3 regions of the Arthrobacter sp. PvP023 genome follow, and region 2 is predicted to be linked to each of the others. Evidence: riboswitches for the same ligand, from Rfam matches in the RefSeq annotation. Region 2 holds a riboswitch; each other region holds the start of a gene.

Region 1 (6,101 bases), 1.6 Mb from region 2:
GAGGCTGGCGCAGAGAAGGGCAACTCCGGCGTTCTTGCTGCTGTTGACGTCCACCGAACCGGATAGCGTGCGGCCGCCCTCCACCCGGAGGTGCGTCATCTGCGGCCGGCCCACTTTGACGATGCTGCGTCCAACAATGGCCTCAAGCCGCTGGATCATTTTGAGGCTGAGGTTCTGCTTGCCCTGTTCCATCCGGGCGATGGCGCTTTGGCTGGTGCCCAGCTCGGCTGCCAGCTGCCCCTGGGTCCAGCCCTTCTCCCCGCGGGCATCGCGGAGCAGCAGGCCAACGTGTTCAGCAGTCTCTTGAGTCATACAAGAAAAATATCACGCATGAGCTATTCGGCCATTCGAAACGCCGGAAAGTGCACTCAAACTCACAAAATATCCACTTCGTGCGATATGCGGGCGCCGGCCCCGGAAGCTACTGCTGCCCGAGGAACACCATGTTCCAGGCCCCCGCACCGACTGCCGCGGACACTGCCGCGGCGGCAATCAGCACGCCGCCGAGAACTACCCAGATGTCCAGCATGCTGAACGTGGACTCACGCGCCCAGGTCCGCTGCGCACCGCCGAACCCCCGAGCCTCCATGGTGACGGCCAGCCGTGACGCCCGGCGCACGGCCTGGACCAGGAGCCCAAAGCTCTGTCCGAGCGTGGCCTTGAGGCGCTGCGCCGGACTGCCGTGCGAGCCCACACCGCGGGCGCGCCGGGCCATGCCGATCGTCTGCCATTCTTCGGCCATCAGCCCCACGAGCCGCATGGCGGCTAGCGTACCCAGCACGAAGCGGTGCGGCAGCTTCGCTTTCTGGGCGAGGGCGTCTGCCAGGTCGGTCGGGTCCGTGCAACTCATCAACAGCACCGCGGGGAGGGCGATCGCCACCCCCCGCAGCAGGAATCCCAGCCCCAGCTCCAGCGAACCTTCACTGATGGACCAGATGCCGACGTCGAGCAGTATCCTTCCGGCGTCAGGCGCCAGAATCGAGGTGCTCCAGCCGCCCAGTGCAGCCGCCAGGATCAGCGGCCAGCCACGCTGCCAGAGCAACGCGACGGTCAGTCCCGCCAGCGGAAAGAGCAGCAGCTCGAAGGCCAGCGCCACGGAGGCGGACACCCAGTCGATGGACAGCGCCAGCACCACGGTCATCAGCATGACGACGGCGAACTTGGCCAGCGGATTGGCCCGGGTGAGCAGGGCGTGGTTCGCCTGCAGGGTCAGCGCTTGCCTCATGGTGCAGCCACCTTCGGGTTGCGCAGTCCTGGCCGCCCGGGTTCGGGCGCGCCCAGTTTCAGCTCGGTACCGCCCAGGACGTCGCTGAACTCCTGGTCGTGGGTCACCGACACCACGGCGGTGCCGGCGTCGAGGAGTTCGGAGAGGAAGGAGGCGAGCTCGGCCCAGGTGTTGGCGTCCTGGCCGAACGTGGGCTCGTCCAGGATCAGCACGCGGGGATGCGCGGCCAGGACGGTGGCGACAGACAGCCGGCGCTTCTCCCCGCCGGAGAGTGTGTAGGGGTTGGCGTCCACCAGCTTGGTCAGCCGGAGGCGCTCCAGGAGTTCGTCCACGCGATCCTCGCCGTGGCCCAGGTGCCGCGGGCCGAACATCAGCTCATCCAGCACCCGGCCGGTGACGAACTGGTGCTCCGGTTCCTGGAACACGGTGCCGATCCGGGAGATCAACTGCTCCGCCTTCCACTTGTACGGGTCAATGCCGGCACCTTGGCTGAGGTCGACCGTGGCGGAAACCGAGCCCTCCACCGGCTGGAGCAGCCCGGCGAGGGTCAGGGCAAACGTGGACTTTCCGGAACCGTTGGGACCCGTGATGGTCAATGCCTGGCCGGCGCGGACCTGCGCCGTGATGCCGGACTGCACGGGGACCGGCGGGACAGCCTTGAAGCGCCGCCGGCGGGGGCGTTCGCGGGACACGGCAAGGTTTTCGGCGGCCAGCAGGAGGTTCCCGGCCCCCGGCTCGCCCTGCGTTCCAGTGGCACCCGGCACTCCTGCATCACCCGTTCGCGCCCGGGTGGCGGGCACGTACCCGGGCACCCATACGCCGGCGGAGACGAGCATGTCCCGCGCCTCTGCCAGGACCCGGTCCGGAGGGCCGTCCAGGAGCACCGCGGTGTCCGTGGAAGATCCCGGCTGCAGCACCACGATCCGGTCCACAAGGTCCTTCCACACGCCCACGCGGTGTTCCACCACCACCAGCGTTGCCCCGGTCTTGTCCAGGCACCGGCCCACGGCGTCACGGACTTCCAGGACGCCGGCAGGGTCCAGGTTGGCAGTGGGCTCGTCGAGGAGCAGCAGTCCCGGGCGCATGGCGAGGATCCCGGCAAGCGCGAGGCGCTGCTTCTGCCCGCCGGACAGGGCCGACGTCGGGTGGTCCAGCGGCAGGTGGGCCAGCCCGACGTCGTCGAGCGCCTCTCCGACACGAGTCCAGATGTCCGCGCGCGGCACGGCGAGGTTCTCGGCGCCGAAGGCGACGTCGTCCCCCACGCGGGAAAGGACCACCTGCGTCTCGGGGTCCTGCTGCATGAGGCCGGCGCGGCCGCGCTGAGCACGCGGCGGGGCACCGTCGATGAGCAGGGAACCGGTCTCGTCGGAGTCGTCGGCATCCGGCGTTCCGTCGTGGTGGGCTCCGGAGTCGCTGTCCCCGAGCACCCCGGCGAGTGCGTGCAGCAGCGTGGATTTGCCCGCGCCGGAGGGACCCAGCAGCAGCACGCGTTCGCCCGGCTGAATGTCCAGGTCCAAGCCGTGGACGGCGGGCCGGGACCGGCCGGCATGCCGCCAGCCCCAGCCGCGTGCCGTAACCGCTGCCGGGCGGACGGTGTCGGAAGGCGTCATGAGCAGTGTGCGTTCATCAGGAGAAGACAGGCTCCGTCGCTGCCTTGCGGGACGCGAAGGAGCTCAGCACACCGGTCCGGGCCAGTCCGCGGGTGGCGAGCCAGGACAGGCCGCCGGCGATGATGGCGCCGGAGATGGCCGTGAAGATGATGTAGGCCAGCTTGTCGCCGGCAGCGTAGGCGATGTTCCAGCCCCACGGTGCGAACGAGTCGTTCAGGCCGCAGAAGAGGCCTGCAGCGGCACCGGCCAGCAGCGAAACGGGCAGGTTGAACTTCTTGTAAACGAACACCGCGAAGATGATCTCCGCGCCGAGCCCCTGCACGAAGCCGGAGAACAGCACCGATGCGCCGTACTGCGAGCCCATGATCAGCTCACCCGTGGCGGCCACTGTTTCGCAGAACAGGGCGGCTCCGGGCTTGCGGATGATCAGCATGCCCAGGACGGCGGGAATCATCCAGCCGCCTGCGATAAGGCCGGTCAGCGGCGGGTAGACGGCGTTCATGGGCGGCGAAACTGCGGCAGCCCCCTGGGACCAGGCCCAGAAAATGACGCCTCCGGCTACTGCGATCAACGCGGCAACCACAATGTCCACCACACGCCAGTTGTACTTGCTGTTGCCAAGCGTCTGCTTGGCCGTAATTCCAGTCATTTTCTTCCTCCTGAGGTACAGGAGGGGAGAGTGTTCCCCGGACCGTCCGCGGCTTCCGCCGCCTGCTGCCGGACACTCTGAGAACTCGACTCCCTTGCGCCGGTACTAACCGGATCAGGTTCGAGGGTCTGCGGCTGTCCGCACTCTCAGCGCCCGCCTCCGGTTCCCTGGAATGTTCCAGTGATGCCCGACGGCGACGCTCCCCTGTCGTATCAATTCGCCCTTGTGGGCGTGGATCAGTTTACACCCGCGGGCCCGCGAAATCCCGGGGAGGGTGTCACAATGCGCGGTGATGCGGCCGGGTTGATGCGGCTAGGCTAGGGGAAGCCCTGTTTCCGTTGTTTCCCACCTGTAAAGGGGTACTGGAGTGAGTTTTTTCATCAAGCTGCTTGGAACCGGAGTGAGCCTGCTTGCCGGATTCGCCGGCACCAAGGCCGTTGACGTCGTCTGGGAAAAGATCACCGGCCGCAAGCCCCCGAAGGGCGACAAGGACGACGTCCCCACCACCCTGCGCAGCGCCCTGACCTTTGCGCTGATCTCGGCGGCTGTCAGCGCCATCATCCAGGTCCTGGCCAACCGGGGCACGCAGCGTGCCATCACCCGCTTCGCCAAGAGCCAGGACATCGTCTAGGCCCACTCGGGAGAGTTTTTGTCCAGGTAACGGGAGCTGATCGGCCGCCAAGTCGCGTTATCTGGACAAGAACTTCACCAGGGGTGGCGGCCCGGAACTTCTTGCGGGCGCCCCTTAGGCTGCGCCGTCGTCACCCTCGACGGCGGCGCGCTTTTCTGATTCCTGCCTCGCGGCGGCCTTCTTGTCGGCTGCCTTCAGCACTACGGCCTCCAGTTCATCCGTGGTGAGCAGTTCCTTGTGCAGGTGCTTGGTGCGGTAACCCGCCCTGCCCACCATGTGGGCGGACACCGGAACGGTGAGCACCTGGAAGATCCACGCCACGAACAGCACGGGCCACACCCACCAGGTCCGCAGCTGCAGGCCCACCGAGGCCAGCAGCAGGAAGAGTCCCAGCACCTGGGGCTTCGTGGCGGCGTGCATCCTGCTCATCAGGTCGGGGAAGCGCAACAGGCCGATCGCCGCACCGAGGGACATCAGGGCGCCCACCACCATAAAGATGGCCGACACTGCATCAATGACTGTGTCCACGGCGGATGGTTCAGGATTCATGGGGCTGCTCCCGCCGGTCGGCCACGAAGCGCGCCACGGTCACGGACCCGATGAACCCGATGATGGACAGCGCCACGAGCAGCATCAGGTTGTTCAGGTGCCGGTTGACGGCCATGTCGATGCAGAGCGTGGCACCGATGATGGCCAGCAGCACGTCAGAGGCCAGCACCCGGTCCAGCAGGGACGGGCCGATGGCGATCCGGACAATCGCCCCGGCTGCCGCCAGGGACAGGATCACGGCCGTTACGGTCAGGACGACGTCCATCATGCGCCCACCTCCTGTTTCAGTGCGGCCAGTTCCTCGCGGGTGCCCATGATCCTGATCAGTGCCGCCTCGGCATCCCGGACCTCTTTGCGCAGGTTCACAATGTCCTCTCCGCTCCGCACATTCAGCCCGTGGATGTAGAGCGTGGACGTGGAGCGGTCCACCTCCACCACCAGCGAGCCCGGAATCAGCGAGATGACGTGGCCGGTGGCCGTCACCATCAGGTCCGAGTGGCTTCGCAGTTTGACGGCGACGACGGCGTTGGTCACCTTGGGCCCGCGGGCCAACGCGAGGTACAGCACCTGGAAGCTGGCGGCCACCACCTTGGCCAGGAACACCAGGGCGAAGGGGACTGCCCGCACGATGCTGAAGCGGCCGCCCAGCTCCACCGGGGGCAGGTAGAAAAGCCGTGCCACCACGACGGCGATCAGCGCACCGAACAGCAGGTTACCGGGGCTGAAGTCCTGCCAGAGCGCGGCCCAGACGAACACCAGCCAGACCAGCAGGGGCAGTTCCTGCCGGATTGAGATCCGTCGGCGGTTCATTTCTTCCCCTCCTGCTGCACAGGCTCAGGCTGCGCGATCGGGGGCACGGGGGCGTTTTCGCCCAGCACGGCCTGGATGTACGCGGACCGGTCCAGCATTTCCACGGCCGACTGGTCCGCCACCCGGAAGAGCGGGCCGGCAAAGACGGTGAGCGCCACGCCGAAGGCCACGAGGCCCAGGGTTGATCCCACCATCGTCCGCGGCAGCAGCGTGACGTTGCGCTTGCCCGCGCGGTCGCCCGTGTCGGAGTCCTCAGGGGCCGCGAGCAGCACGGGGTCCGGGTTCTCGGCGTCCTCGGGTTTGCGCCAGAACGCGCGGTTCCACACACGGGCGATGGCCAGGAGCGTCAGCAGGCTGGTCACGACGCCGCCGATCACCAGGGCGTAGGCCAGCGGGGTGCCAAGCTGCACACCGGCCTGCAGCAGCCCGAGCTTGCCCAGGAAACCCGAGAACGGCGGGATGCCGGCCAGGTTCATGGCGGGGATGAAGAACAGCAGGGCCAGGATCGGGGACAGCTTGGCCAGGCCGGCGACGCGGTCGATCGACGAGCTTCCGCCGCGGCGTTCGATCAGGCCCGTGACCAGGAAGAGACTGGTCTGGATGGTGATGTGGTGGGCCACGTAGAAC
Region 2 (6,101 bases):
CGTCGATCCTCATTTAGGCGTTGTCTCCGGCCTGAGGCTTGCCCGGCTCCGCCTCGTCCGCTCCGGCCCCGCCGGCGCCCGGGGTTTCGCCGGAATCGTCAACGTTGATTTCGAACAGGCCGGGCGGCGGGGTGACCAGGATGTACTTCTCGCCGACATTAACCTCAGGCACGATTTCCTCGACGAAGGGAATCAGGATTTCCTTGCCGTCCGGCGCCTCCACCACAATGAGGTCCTGGACCGGAAGGGTACGGAGGCCGGAAATCCTGCCGACCACGGCGTCGCCGACGCGGACTTCGAGGCCGACGAGCTCGTGCTCGTACCAGCCTTCGTCGTCTTCCTCCTCGAGTTCCTCGGTCTCAATGAACAGTTTGGCACCGCGCAGGGCTTCGGCCTGGTTGCGCGTCTCGATGCCTTCGAAGCCCAGCAGCAGGATGTCCTTGTTCCAGCGGGCACTGTCAACGGTGAGCGGCCCCGCCGACGCGGGTTCAACCATGAACCGGGTGCCCGGAATGAATCGGTCCTCCGGCGCGTCGGTCAGGACCTGGACGGTCACTTCGCCGCGGATGCCGTGCGGTTTGCCGATTCGTGCCACCTGAAGCTGCATCTGTTCCTCTGTTCCGGGGTTCGTTCTGTTGTGGTTCTACTGCGGCCGAAAACAGTCCGGCCCCTCCACCATAATCTGGTGAAGGGGCCGGACTTGAGACAAGTATTGCGGGGCGTTTACCGGCGGCGGTCTGTGTCGACGACGTCGACCCTGACCTGCTCGCCGCCGGCCAGCGCCGCCACGACGGTGCGCAGTGCGCGTGCCGTGCGGCCCTGACGACCGATCACCCGTCCAAGGTCGTCCTGGTGAACCCGCACCTCGAGGGTGTCCCCGCGGCGGTTGTTCTTGGCACTGACCTTGACGTCCTCGGGACTGTCAACGATCCCGCGGACAAGGTGTTCGAGCGCTTCTGCCAGCAATTTACTCAGCCTCGGTGGTCTCTGCTTCAGCTTCGGTGGAAGCGTCGGCTGCCTCGTCCTTCTTGGCCTTCTTGGTGATGGCTTCCGGGATGATCACGGAACCCTTTTCCGGGGTAACGAAGGCAGCCTTGGGAGCCTTGGTCTTCAAGGTGCCCTCCTGGCCGGGGAGACCCTTGAACTTCTGCCAGTCACCGGTGATCTTGAGGATCGCAGCAACCTGCTCGGACGGCTGTGCGCCGACGCCGAGCCAGTACTGGGCACGGTCCGTGTCGACCTCGATGTATGAGGGCTCTTCGGTGGGGTGGTACTTGCCGATCTCTTCGATGGCACGGCCGTCACGCTTGGAGCGTGCGTCCATGACGACGATGCGGTAGTACGGTGCGCGCATCTTGCCAAAGCGCTTAAGGCGAATCTTTACGGCCACTTTTGTGGTCACTCCTGTTTCTGAAACGGGGTCGAGCCCGGCGTTCTGCACCCGTGGGGCGGGCCGTACTAGGGGGTTCTAAAAGGACAGGATCCGGACGCGGAGAGAGGGGCCACGCAGATCGAGTACCTGTTTATTGTGCCAGATCAGCGGCGGGATTTCGACTTGACACCCGGCGGGCCGTTCAGGACGACCACACGTACAGCCCGGTCCGCGCGTTCGGGTCCACGCTGCCGGCCATCTGCGCGAGCCGCTGGACATACCCGAGGGCCTCTTCGGAACCAAAAGGCATATCCTCCTCCGCCGCCCACCTGGCCGCCACGTCCTCCAGGACATTGCCCTCGCCTTCGGTCTCATAGCTGAGGAGTTCGGCGAGCGCACGCACCATGGCGGCCGGCACGCCCAGGAGCGAATCGCTGGCCACGTCCACCATGGCGAGCTCATAGTCCGCTCCTGACGCGTGGACCGCCGCTCCGGCGAGGTCGCCCAGCTGCTCAATCTCAAAATCGCTGATGTCCGTAATCCGAAGCGCGTCCGGAGCAGCGGGGCCTCCGCCGTCGAGTGCCGCCGCGCGCTTGAGCGCCTCGTCGTGGGTGGAAACAAAGATTTCGGTGAAACCCATGGAAATCATCCTCATTCCGTCGGCGGTGTCATGGTCCGGCAGGGCAGCTTCGCAGCCTCCACGGACTTCCGGCTTCAGCCTAGCCCAGAAGAACGCGCAGCTCGGCGCCGCCTCAGCGGACGGCGACGCGGATCCGGTTGCGCCACGGATCCTCAAACCGCAGCTCGGCTCCCGTATGGTGCGAAGCAACGCCGGCGACCCGCAAACGGTCGGCGAGCGCGCCGACGTCGTCCGTTCCCGGCACCTCGATCAGGACTTCACCCAGCCCCAGGGTGTCCCGGCGGGGCCCGGCGCCCCTGCTGTTCCAGACGTTCATGGCCATATGGTGGTGGTAGCCGCCGGCCGAGACGAACAGGGCCTGCCCGTGCCATCCGGCAGTCTTCTCGAAACCGAGGGTGCCCACGTAGAAGTCGTGCGCCGACTGGACATCACCCACTTGCAGGTGGACGTGCCCGACGCCGGCCGCGGCCTCGCGCTGCCCGCTCACCGCGTCCTCGCTTAGGAAGTCCTGGAGGAAGCGCTGCGGCGGCAGGGCAAGGCTGTCCATGACCACATTGGTTCCCTCCCAGGACCAGTCGCTGCGGGGACGGTCCCAGTACAGCTCGATGCCGTTCCCCTCGGGATCGTTGAAGTAGAAGGCCTCACTGACGAGGTGGTCTGCGCTTCCGGTGAACAGCCGCGGTTCATACCGGGCGGCAGAGGCCACCGTGGCAGCGAGCGACGACCGGTCCTCGAACAGCAGTGCCGTGTGGAACAGCCCCGCCTCGCCACGGGCCGGGAGGTTCAACCCGGGGGCCGCGGCCAGGTGGACCAGCAGTGCACCCCGGCGGCCGAGGTACACCCCGCCATCCTGCTCAGCCACGACGTCCAGCCCGAGCGCGCGCTGGTAATAGTCCGTCATCAGCTTCATGTCGCCCACCTTGAGCATCACCGTGCCCATGGTGAGATCGGCGGGCAACAGGTCCTTGCTGCTGGATTCCACGGTCATTCCAACTCCAAACTCTGGAAACTCGGCCGCCGGCGACCGGCGACGATTACATAGAGTAAATTACTTGAAGCTTCAATTTATTCCTAGCGGAGCTGCCGGCCCCGAAGAACGATGTGCTTGAGGTCCCGCAGTGTTGCCGGATTGAGCCTGGGGTCCAGTTCGCACAGCACGACGTCGGCGCTGGCACCTTCGGCGATGCCGTCGGCCCCCAGCCACTCACGCGCGGCCCAGGAAGCGGCGTCCAGGGCTGAGGCCGCCGGCAGGCCGGCGGCGTGGAGCGCCTGGATCTCGTCCACGATCCTGCCGTGGCTGATGACACTGCCCGCATCGGTCCCGGCGTAGATCGCCACGCCGGCTTCGAAGGCCTCGAGGATGCGCTCGTTCCGCCGTTCCCAGAGCCTTTGCATGTGCGCCCCGTACACCGGAAACTTCGCTTTCGCACGGGCCGCAATGTCGGGGAATGTCGCAATGTTGATCAGCGTGGGAACGATGGGGACGCGCTGGTCCACGAAACGGGGGATGTGGCGCGGCAGCAGGCCGGTTCCGTGTTCGATGCAGTCGATGCCGGCGTCGAGCATGTCATCCAGGGTGTCCTCCGCGAAACAGTGGGCGGTCACCCTGGCGCCTTCGTCGTGGGCTGCGCGGACAGCGTCCCGCACCACTGCGGCGCGGAACGACGGCGCCAGGTCGCCGGCGTCCCGGTCGATCCAGTCCCCTACGAGCTTGACCCAACCGTCACCCGCCAGCGCCTGCTTCCGCACGGCCTCGACCAGTCCGTCCGGCTCAACTTCGACGGCGAATCCCTGCAGGTAGCGGCGCGTCCTGGCGATGTGGCGGCCGGCGCGGATGATGCGCGGCAGCTCCGGCCGCTGCTGGAGCCAGCGGGTGTCGTGGACGGCGCCGGCATCCCGGACGAGCAGCGTACCGGCATTCCTGTCCGTGAGGGCCTGTTCCTCGGCCACGGAATCCGGAACGTCACCGGCTGGTCCCAGCCCGATGTGGCAATGCGCATCCACCAGGCCAGGCAGCACCCAGCCGTTCAACACCAGGTCAGGCGGAGCGGCCGGCCGTGTGAACGTCAGCCTGCCGTCCACAGCCCAGAGGCCCTGCCGTTCCCGGTCCGGGGCGGTGAGCACGGTTCCGCTGAATTCGATGACGCCACGCATGCTTCAAGCCTAGACCGGCCGGGCACCCTCCCCTGTTGTGACCTGCATGTGACATGGACCCGCCCCGGCCCTGTGGTAGCTTCGTCTACGACCACACGGGTGCCCTTGCAAGGGCTGAGATCGGGCTGACGCGGCCTGCGACCGTTGAACCTGTCCGGGTAATGCCGGCGAAGGAAGTGAGTATTCCGTGAATACACAAGAAACACAGCTGATCCGTGCCCAAAACAAGACCGCACCCGGCAATTCGGCACTTGCCGAAGCGCAGTCCCTGAAGTCCCACTCGCTGGCATTCATCGCCGATGAGGCCACCGGGATCCGGGTTCCGGTGACCGAAATCGCCCTTGAGGACTCACCGGGCGGGGCAGCCAACCCGCCGTTCCGCGTGTACCGGACTGCCGGGCCCGGCAGCGATCCCGTGGTGGGCCTGGAGCCTTTCAGAACCCGGTGGATCGAGTCGCGGGCAGACACCGAGCCCTATGGCGGAAGGGAACGGAACCTGCTCGATGACGGCAGGTCGGCAGTGCGCCGCGGCGCCGCGTCCGCGGAGTGGAAGGGCGCGCAGCCCGTGCCCCACCGCGCCGTCGAAGGCAGAACAGTCACGCAGATGCACTACGCCCGGCAGGGTGTGGTGACGCCCGAGATGCAGTTCGTTGCCCTCCGCGAAAACTGCGACGTGGAGCTGGTCCGCAGCGAAGTCGCTGCGGGCCGCGCCATCATCCCCAACAACATCAACCACCCGGAATCCGAGCCGATGATCATCGGCAAGGCCTTCCTGGTGAAGATCAACGCCAACATCGGCAACTCGGCCGTCACGAGCTCCATCGCGGAGGAGGTCGACAAGCTGCAATGGGCCACACAGTGGGGCGCCGACACCGTGATGGACCTGTCCACCGGCGACGACATCCACACCACCCGTGAGTGGATCATCCGCAACTCGCCAGTCCCGATCGGCACCGTTCCCATCTACCAGGCCCTGGAAAAGGTCAACGGCGAGGCCAACCAACTGACGTGGGAAATCTTCCGCGACACCGTGATCGAACAGTGCGAGCAGGGCGTGGACTACATGACCATCCACGCCGGGGTGCTGCTGCGGTATGTGCCGCTGACGGCCAACCGGGTCACCGGCATAGTCTCCCGCGGCGGCTCCATCATGGCCGGCTGGTGCCTTGCCCACCACCAGGAGAACTTCCTGTACACGCACTTCGACGAGCTGTGCGAAATTTTCGCCAAGTACGACGTCGCGTTCTCGCTGGGCGACGGGCTGCGGCCAGGTGCGACCGCGGACGCGAACGACGCCGCCCAGTTCGCCGAGCTGGATACCCTGGCCGAACTGACGCAGCGCGCCTGGGAGTTCGACGTGCAGGTGATGGTGGAAGGACCCGGCCACGTGCCTTTCCACCTGGTACGTGAAAACGTGGAACGCCAGCAGGAACTCTGCAAGGGAGCACCGTTCTACACGCTGGGGCCGCTGGTGACGGACATAGCCCCGGGCTACGACCACATCACGTCCGCCATCGGCGCCACGGAAATCGCCCGCTACGGCACGGCCATGCTCTGCTACGTCACGCCCAAGGAACACCTGGGGCTGCCCAACAAGGACGATGTCAAGACCGGCGTCATTACCTACAAGATTGCCGCCCACGCCGCCGACCTGGCCAAGGGCCACCCCGGCGCGCACGAACGCGACGACGCCCTGTCCAAGGCCCGGTTCGAATTCCGCTGGCGGGACCAGTTCGCCCTCTCACTGGACCCGGTCACCGCCGAATCCTTCCATGACGAGACCCTCCCCGCGGAACCGGCCAAGACCGCGCACTTCTGCTCCATGTGCGGGCCCAAGTTCTGCTCCATGCGCATCAGCCAGGACATCAGGGACGAGTACGGTTCCGCCGAAGCACAGTCGGCACTCGCCGAGATGGCGGCAGGCATGCGTGAAAA
Region 3 (6,101 bases), 370 kb from region 2:
ACAACAATCTCTACGCCCTTCTGCAGGGCATCCACCTGCGGCTCATAGGCGCGGCCGCCGTAAATGGTGGCAATGCGTGCGTTGCGCTTCCGGGCGGCGTTTTCCAGGTCCTTGGCAACCTGGACGGCGAGCTCCCGGGTGGGAACAATCACGAGTGCCTGCGGAGCGCCCGGGACTGCCAGCTTGTCGTAGCCGGGGTCGTCGCGTCCCACCACGCGCTGCAGCGCGGGGATGCCGAAGCCCAGGGTCTTGCCGGTGCCCGTCTTGGCCTGGCCGATGATGTCGTGGCCGGCGAGGGCCACGGGCAGCGTCATTGCCTGGATGGGGAAGGGGTGGGTGATTCCGGCGTCGGCCAGGGACTCGACGATGTCGGCCCGGACGTTGTAGTCCGCGAACGATTTCTCCTCGATCTCGTGCGGCTTTTCGTCCGAGATGATGGTCTCTTCCGGCTCAATCGTTTCAGTGCCGGTTTCGTCGGTCAGAAGTTGGTGCGTATGCAATTCACTCACAGGGGAGTTTCCTTATTCATTTGGGCATTGGCGCTGCTTGCTCAACGGGGCCGGCCGCGAGGCCGTTCCGGAGCACGCTCGGGCGCGCAAGCAAATCCAGTGGAAGCCGATCGCGGGCTATCTAAATGCTGGCACTGGGGACCAGCGGGCGTATCTCAAGATCGCGTAGGGGCGGGCTTGTTGAATTCAAAAATCATGGAAATCAACGACCGGGCATCCATTACTACCCCCTCAGTCTAGCTGTTGACCGCAACCATCACCGACTGACGCCCCGGACGCGGTCCACAATCAGCCGGCAGTCACTCCACCAGTTCAAGCCGGATCACGCGCGTGCGGATGTCCGACGAGATCAGCCTGACCCGGACCGTGGTGCCGGATTCGAGTTCGCCGGGGCACCGGGCCGTCACCGCAGGGTCCGCGATCTGGATGATCCCGGACGGGCCGTTGCCGTTCCCGTTGCCGCCGTTCCCGTTCCCGTTGGGCTTGCCCGGCTTCGACCCGGAGATGACGACGGCGTCAAACTCCTGTCCGATGTGGTTGACGAGGAGGGCAGCCTCCACCGTATCCAGGGCCAGCCGTTCCATCCTCGCTGCCAGCTGGTCCGAGGCCCCCATGATTTCCGGCAGCGAGGGAAGTGCTTCCCGGGCCCAGTCGGGAACCGCGGTGCCGTTGCTCAGCGCTTCACAGATCACCAGGACGAAGCGGTCGATCAGGCGGCGGAGTGGTGCCGTGGTGTGCGCATACGCGGCCCCGATGGCCGACTGGACGGCGTCCTCCGGCACTGTGCCGTCAAAGGGCGTGTACCCGGCGCCCCGGAACAGCATTCCGGCGGAGTGCAGGATGGCCAGCTGCCGGGGGTCGGTGGGATCAAGTGAACGCAGGTACTCGCCGTAGCTGGCCTCACCGTCCCACGGCCTGCCGAGCGCCTTTGTCTGCCGCTTGAAGTGCAGGAGAGACCGTTCGTCCGGGGCGGGCATGGTCCTCAGGATCCCAACCTTGCCCTCGAGCATAAGGTCAGCCGCAGCCATGCCGGTCATGAGCGAAATCTGGGCGTTCCAGTCCTCCACGGGCAGGGGTGGCGCCGCCACGATGCGGTAGCCGCCGTCGGGCAGCTGTTCGATTTCCTGTTCCGGCATGTTGAGGCTGGCGCCGCCGCGGAGCCGTTCCAGTTCCACGCGCTTGATCCCCACCTCCCTGAGGAGCAGGAGGACGGGGGCGGCACTGCCGGAATCCAGTTCGGCCTGGACGCCCTTATAGTTGAGCTTCGCCCGGCTCCGGATCCTGGCCCGGCGCACCAGCACCGACTCCACGCGGGCCGTCGCATCCAGGTCGAACTCCCACACGAAGGCGCCGCACAACTGGCCGGCGAGGAGGCTGCCGGCCTGCTCGCTAATGGCTTCGGGGTGCAGGGGAATCCGCCCGTCCGGGGCGTAGAACGTCTGCCCCCGGCGGCGCGTCTCGGCGTCGAGCGCTCCTCCCGGCGCCACGAAGGACGGCACGTCGGCGATGGCGTAGAAAACCTTGTACCCGTCGCCTGACCGCTCGATGAAGAGGGCCTGATCCAGGTCAGTGGAAGAAGGGGGATCGATGGTCACGAAGCCCACGTCGGTGAGGTCAAGGTCAGGCATCTTGTGCTCCGCAATGGCCGCCAGCGCATCCCGCAGGACATCATCGGGGAAGGGCCCGGGCAGCTCCAACTCCGTGCGCAGCGCGTTCAGCGCCTCGGCCAGGCGGTTGGTCTGTTCGTGGACACTTGGAGTCAGATGATGATGTGACACGAAAGTCAGATTAGCTCTATTTGCGCCATTAGTCTTGGACGATGAGCTCATCTCCGGCCGACACGGCTCGCCACAACCGCTTCATCGCAGGCCTGTTCGGAATGATGGCCTACGGCGAGCTCTCAGCCTTCGAGAGATTCGCCGCTGACGCGCGGTATTCGCCCACCCTCCACGACCGGGCCGTGCTCGGCAGGATTGCCGTGGTGGAGTTCCGGCACTACGAGTTGGTGAGCGCCCGCCTGGAGGCCATGGGGATCGACGCCGAGGATGCCATGCTGCCGTTCCAGGCAGCCGTGGACTATTTCCATTCGCGGACGCGCCCGGCCGACTGGTACGAATCACTGATGGAGGCCTACGTGATCGATACCGTATCAGCCGACTTCTACCGGGCCATCTCCCGCCAACTTGACGCCGGAACGCGGGACGTCATCGAACAGATCCAGGCTTCCGACGAGACAACGGAAGTCCTCCGCGAACGGCTGAGGAGTGCCCTCGCCGATGATCCCAGGCTGGCTTCCAGGCTTGCACTCTGGGGCAGGCGGCTACTGGGCGAAGCGCTGACCCAGGCGCAGCGGGTCAGTTGCGAACATGCCTTCCCGGGAAGCCTGACCGGTGGCGGGGACAGCGCTGCTGCGAAAGAGCTGGTCAGCGGGCTGATCGCGGGGCTGGCGGAGAAGCATTCCAGCCGGATGAGGCAGCTCGGCCTGACCGGATAGTCAGGATGCGCCGGCGTCGAGCGCTGCCAGCAGCGAGCTCGCGGCTGCGGCGGGGTCATCGGCCTCGGTGATGGCGCGGACCACCACGATCCGCTGCGCTCCTGCCGCCACCACCTGCTCAACGTTGCCCAGGTCGATGCCGCCGATGGCGAACCACGGCAGCGGCGCTCCGTCAACGCTTGCCCCCGCAGCGCTGCCGGTTGTTTCGCCGGTGGCCTCTGCCGCATAACGGACGAGGTCGAGGCCGACGGCGGCACGGCCCGGCTTCGTGGGAGTGGCCCACACCGGCCCGACGCAGAAATAATCCAGGCCCCCGGCACCACCGGATGCGGCGATGGCGGCGTCGATCTGCCCGGGGCTGTGCGTCGACAGGCCGATCACGGCCTCACCGCCAAGGAACTTCCGGGCGGACGCCAGGGGGAGGTCCTTCTGCCCGACATGAAGCACCGGGGCACCGGAGAGCGAGGCGATGTCCGCGCGGTCGTTGACCGACCACAGACGGCCGTGGCGGCGGGCCGCGGCTTCCAGTACTTCGAGCAGCTCGAGCTCCTCGGCCGCTTCCAGGCCCTTGTCGCGGAGCTGGATGATGTCCACGCCGCCTGCGTAGGCGGCATCGACGAAGTCGGCGAAATCGCCCCGCTCGGTGCGGGCATCAGTGCAGAGGTACAGGCGGGCATCGGTAAGGAGAGCTTGCTCGGTCATGGCACAAGCCTAGTTCCCCTAAACTGGGGGAGTACCGCGGGAGCCCGCCGCAGCTGTCACAAAGCTGCAGGGCTGAGAGGGCGTCAGAGCCGACCGCTTGACCTGATCCGGTTAGTACCGGCGTAGGGAAGGATGACAATGACCCCGCAATCCCCGGCAGGCCGGCCGCCCGCGCGCAGTCGCGGCGAGCACGGCGTGGACATCAGGGCCGACGTTGCCGTGGTCGGCGGAGGTATCATCGGCCACGGCATTGCCTGGGAAGCCGGGCAGTCGGGCAGGTCCGTGGTCATCATCGACGACGCACCGGGAACGGGCGCGAGCTGGGCCGCCGCTGGCATGCTGGCGCCGGTCAGCGAACTCCATTACCAGGAGGAAGACCTCCTGGAACTCATGCTCCACTCCTCGGGACTGTGGCCGACCTTCGCAGCCGGCCTGGAAACCGGGCGTGCGTCCCGTGAACCCGGCGCCGACGGCCCGGACACCGGCTACCTTACGACGCCGACCCTCGCCGTGGGTGCCGACGCCGCAGACCGCCGGGCGCTCGCCGACCTGCGCGGCGTCCAGCAGGCCGGCGGGCTGACGGTGGAACCGCTGACGGTCAGGGAAGCCCGGGGACGGGAGCCGCTGCTGAGCCCCGGAATCTCCTGCGCCTTCGAGATTCCGGCCGACCATCAGGTGGATCCCCGCAAGCTGCTGGCCGTGATCTCGGATTCCCTGCCGGGGTCCGCCGTGCGTAAGCGGGCCGCCGGCCTGCTCTGGGAGGACGGGCATGTCAGCGGCGTCAGCCTGGCCGGTGGAGGAACCGTGCACGCAGGCGAAACGATCATTGCCAACGGACTGGAATCCGCGTCCCTGGGCGGACTGCCGCCCGGACTTCAGCTGCCGCTCCGCCCCGTGTACGGCGACATCCTGCGCCTGCGCGTCCCCGCCTACCTGCAGCCCCTGCTGACATCCACAGTCCGTGGAATGGTCCATGGAGTTCCCGTTTACATCGTGCCCCGGCAGGACGGCACCGTGGTGATCGGGGCCACGCAGCGTGAAGATTCGCTGTCGGGAGCGGGTATCGACACCCCCGTTACGGCGCCTGCGGGACCCGTAACACCCGCAGGATCGGCCGTTTCCGCCGGCGGCGTCTACCAGCTGCTCCGTGACGCACAGGTGCTGGTTCCCGCCGTCGCGGAACTGGAACTGCTCGAAGCCACGGCGAGGGCCCGTCCGGGAACGCCGGACAACGCGCCGCTGCTGGGCCGGGTAGCGGCCGCAGGAACCGGCCTGGATATTGAGGGCCTGATCATTGCCACCGGATTCTTCCGGCATGGCGTCCTGCTCACCCCTGCAGCGGCGTCCATCTGCAGGCAGCTGATGGACGGCGACGCCGATCCACGCTGGGCTCCGGTCCGGCCCGACCGGTTTTCCGGCCTTTCGGCCGGACCGGCAACGCCTGCACACACCGTCACAATTGACCCGAACAAGGAAACAGCATGAACATCACACTGAACGGCACGGCACATGCGGTGGCCGACGGCGCGTCCGTCACCACCCTCGTCAGCCAGGTCACCGGCAGGAACCTCGCGCCCAACGGGCAGGCTGCCGACGGCCAAAAACTGGGCGTGGCGGTAGCGCGGAATTCCGAGGTGGTGCCGCGCAGCCAGTGGTTCGTCACGGCGCTGGCCGAGGGCGACGACGTCGAACTTGTTACCGCGGTACAGGGAGGTTGAGCATCATGGCAGGAACAACGGTTGCCGGCACGGCAGGGACCGGACAGCAGGCGGCGGCGGACGCATTCATCGTGGACGGCATCCCGCTGGGATCACGGTTGATCATGGGCACCGGCGGTGCACCCAGCCTGGACGGGCTGGGGGCTGCCCTGATCGCGTCCGGCACGGAGCTGACCACTGTGGCCATGCGCCGCTATTCGCCGGCCGAAACAGGCTCGCTGTTCCAGCTCCTGGTGGACCACAACATCCGGGTGCTGCCCAACACCGCCGGCTGCTTCACCGCCCGGGACGCCGTGATGACGGCGGAACTGGCGCGGGAGGCACTGGAGACGGACTGGGTGAAGCTTGAAGTGATCGCCGACGAGCACACCCTGCTGCCGGACGCCGTGGAGCTGGTGGACGCCACCGAGCAGCTGGTTAACCGCGGGTTCAAGGTGTTCGCCTACACCAATGACGATCCCGTGCTGGCGCTTCGGCTGGAGAACCTCGGAGCCACCGCCGTGATGCCGCTCGGGTCCCCGATCGGCACCGGCCTGGGCATCCTGAACCCGCATAACATTGAGCTCATCGTTTCCAGGGCATCCGTTCCCGTGGTGCTCGATGCCGGCATCGGCACGGCGTCCGACGCTGCGCTCGCCATGGAACTGGGGTGCGACGCGGTGCTGCTGGCGACAGCAG

Evidence for each region. A riboswitch is a leader RNA that binds a small molecule or an ion and turns the genes downstream of it on or off. The one in region 2 is predicted to bind thiamine pyrophosphate.
Region 1: another riboswitch for thiamine pyrophosphate. It lies ahead of JOE31_RS02950 (ECF transporter S component); the one in region 2 lies ahead of thiC (phosphomethylpyrimidine synthase ThiC).
Region 3: another riboswitch for thiamine pyrophosphate. It lies ahead of JOE31_RS08730 (FAD-dependent oxidoreductase); the one in region 2 lies ahead of thiC (phosphomethylpyrimidine synthase ThiC).

What each region holds. Positions count from the first base shown of each region.
Region 1 covers NZ_JAFIBI010000001.1:629,728-635,828, reverse strand. The annotation lists gene JOE31_RS02965 (UDP-N-acetylglucosamine 1-carboxyvinyltransferase) at 1-312, opposite strand, end outside; gene JOE31_RS02960 (energy-coupling factor transporter transmembrane protein EcfT) at 422-1,225, opposite strand; gene JOE31_RS02955 (ABC transporter ATP-binding protein) at 1,222-2,835, opposite strand; gene JOE31_RS02950 (ECF transporter S component) at 2,852-3,484, opposite strand; TPP riboswitch at 3,558-3,700, opposite strand; gene JOE31_RS02945 (DUF4235 domain-containing protein) at 3,852-4,115, shown strand; gene mnhG (monovalent cation/H(+) antiporter subunit G) at 4,230-4,664, opposite strand; gene JOE31_RS02935 (monovalent cation/H+ antiporter complex subunit F) at 4,654-4,932, opposite strand; gene JOE31_RS02930 (Na+/H+ antiporter subunit E) at 4,929-5,474, opposite strand; gene JOE31_RS02925 (Na+/H+ antiporter subunit D) at 5,471-6,101, opposite strand, start outside.
Region 2 covers NZ_JAFIBI010000001.1:2,252,510-2,258,610, reverse strand. The annotation lists gene trmD (tRNA (guanosine(37)-N1)-methyltransferase TrmD) at 1-13, opposite strand, end outside; gene rimM (ribosome maturation factor RimM) at 14-607, opposite strand; gene JOE31_RS10355 (RNA-binding protein) at 724-966, opposite strand; gene rpsP (30S ribosomal protein S16) at 968-1,390, opposite strand; gene JOE31_RS10345 (hypothetical protein) at 1,575-2,012, opposite strand; gene JOE31_RS10340 (VOC family protein) at 2,125-3,000, opposite strand; gene JOE31_RS10335 (amidohydrolase family protein) at 3,084-4,166, opposite strand; TPP riboswitch at 4,252-4,359, shown strand; gene thiC (phosphomethylpyrimidine synthase ThiC) at 4,354-6,101, shown strand, end outside.
Region 3 covers NZ_JAFIBI010000001.1:1,887,449-1,893,549, forward strand. The annotation lists gene JOE31_RS08710 (DEAD/DEAH box helicase) at 1-509, opposite strand, end outside; gene JOE31_RS08715 (RNB domain-containing ribonuclease) at 809-2,287, opposite strand; gene JOE31_RS08720 (ferritin-like fold-containing protein) at 2,329-3,003, shown strand; gene thiE (thiamine phosphate synthase) at 3,004-3,705, opposite strand; TPP riboswitch at 3,732-3,851, shown strand; gene JOE31_RS08730 (FAD-dependent oxidoreductase) at 3,838-5,190, shown strand; gene thiS (sulfur carrier protein ThiS) at 5,187-5,423, shown strand; gene JOE31_RS08740 (thiazole synthase) at 5,429-6,101, shown strand, end outside.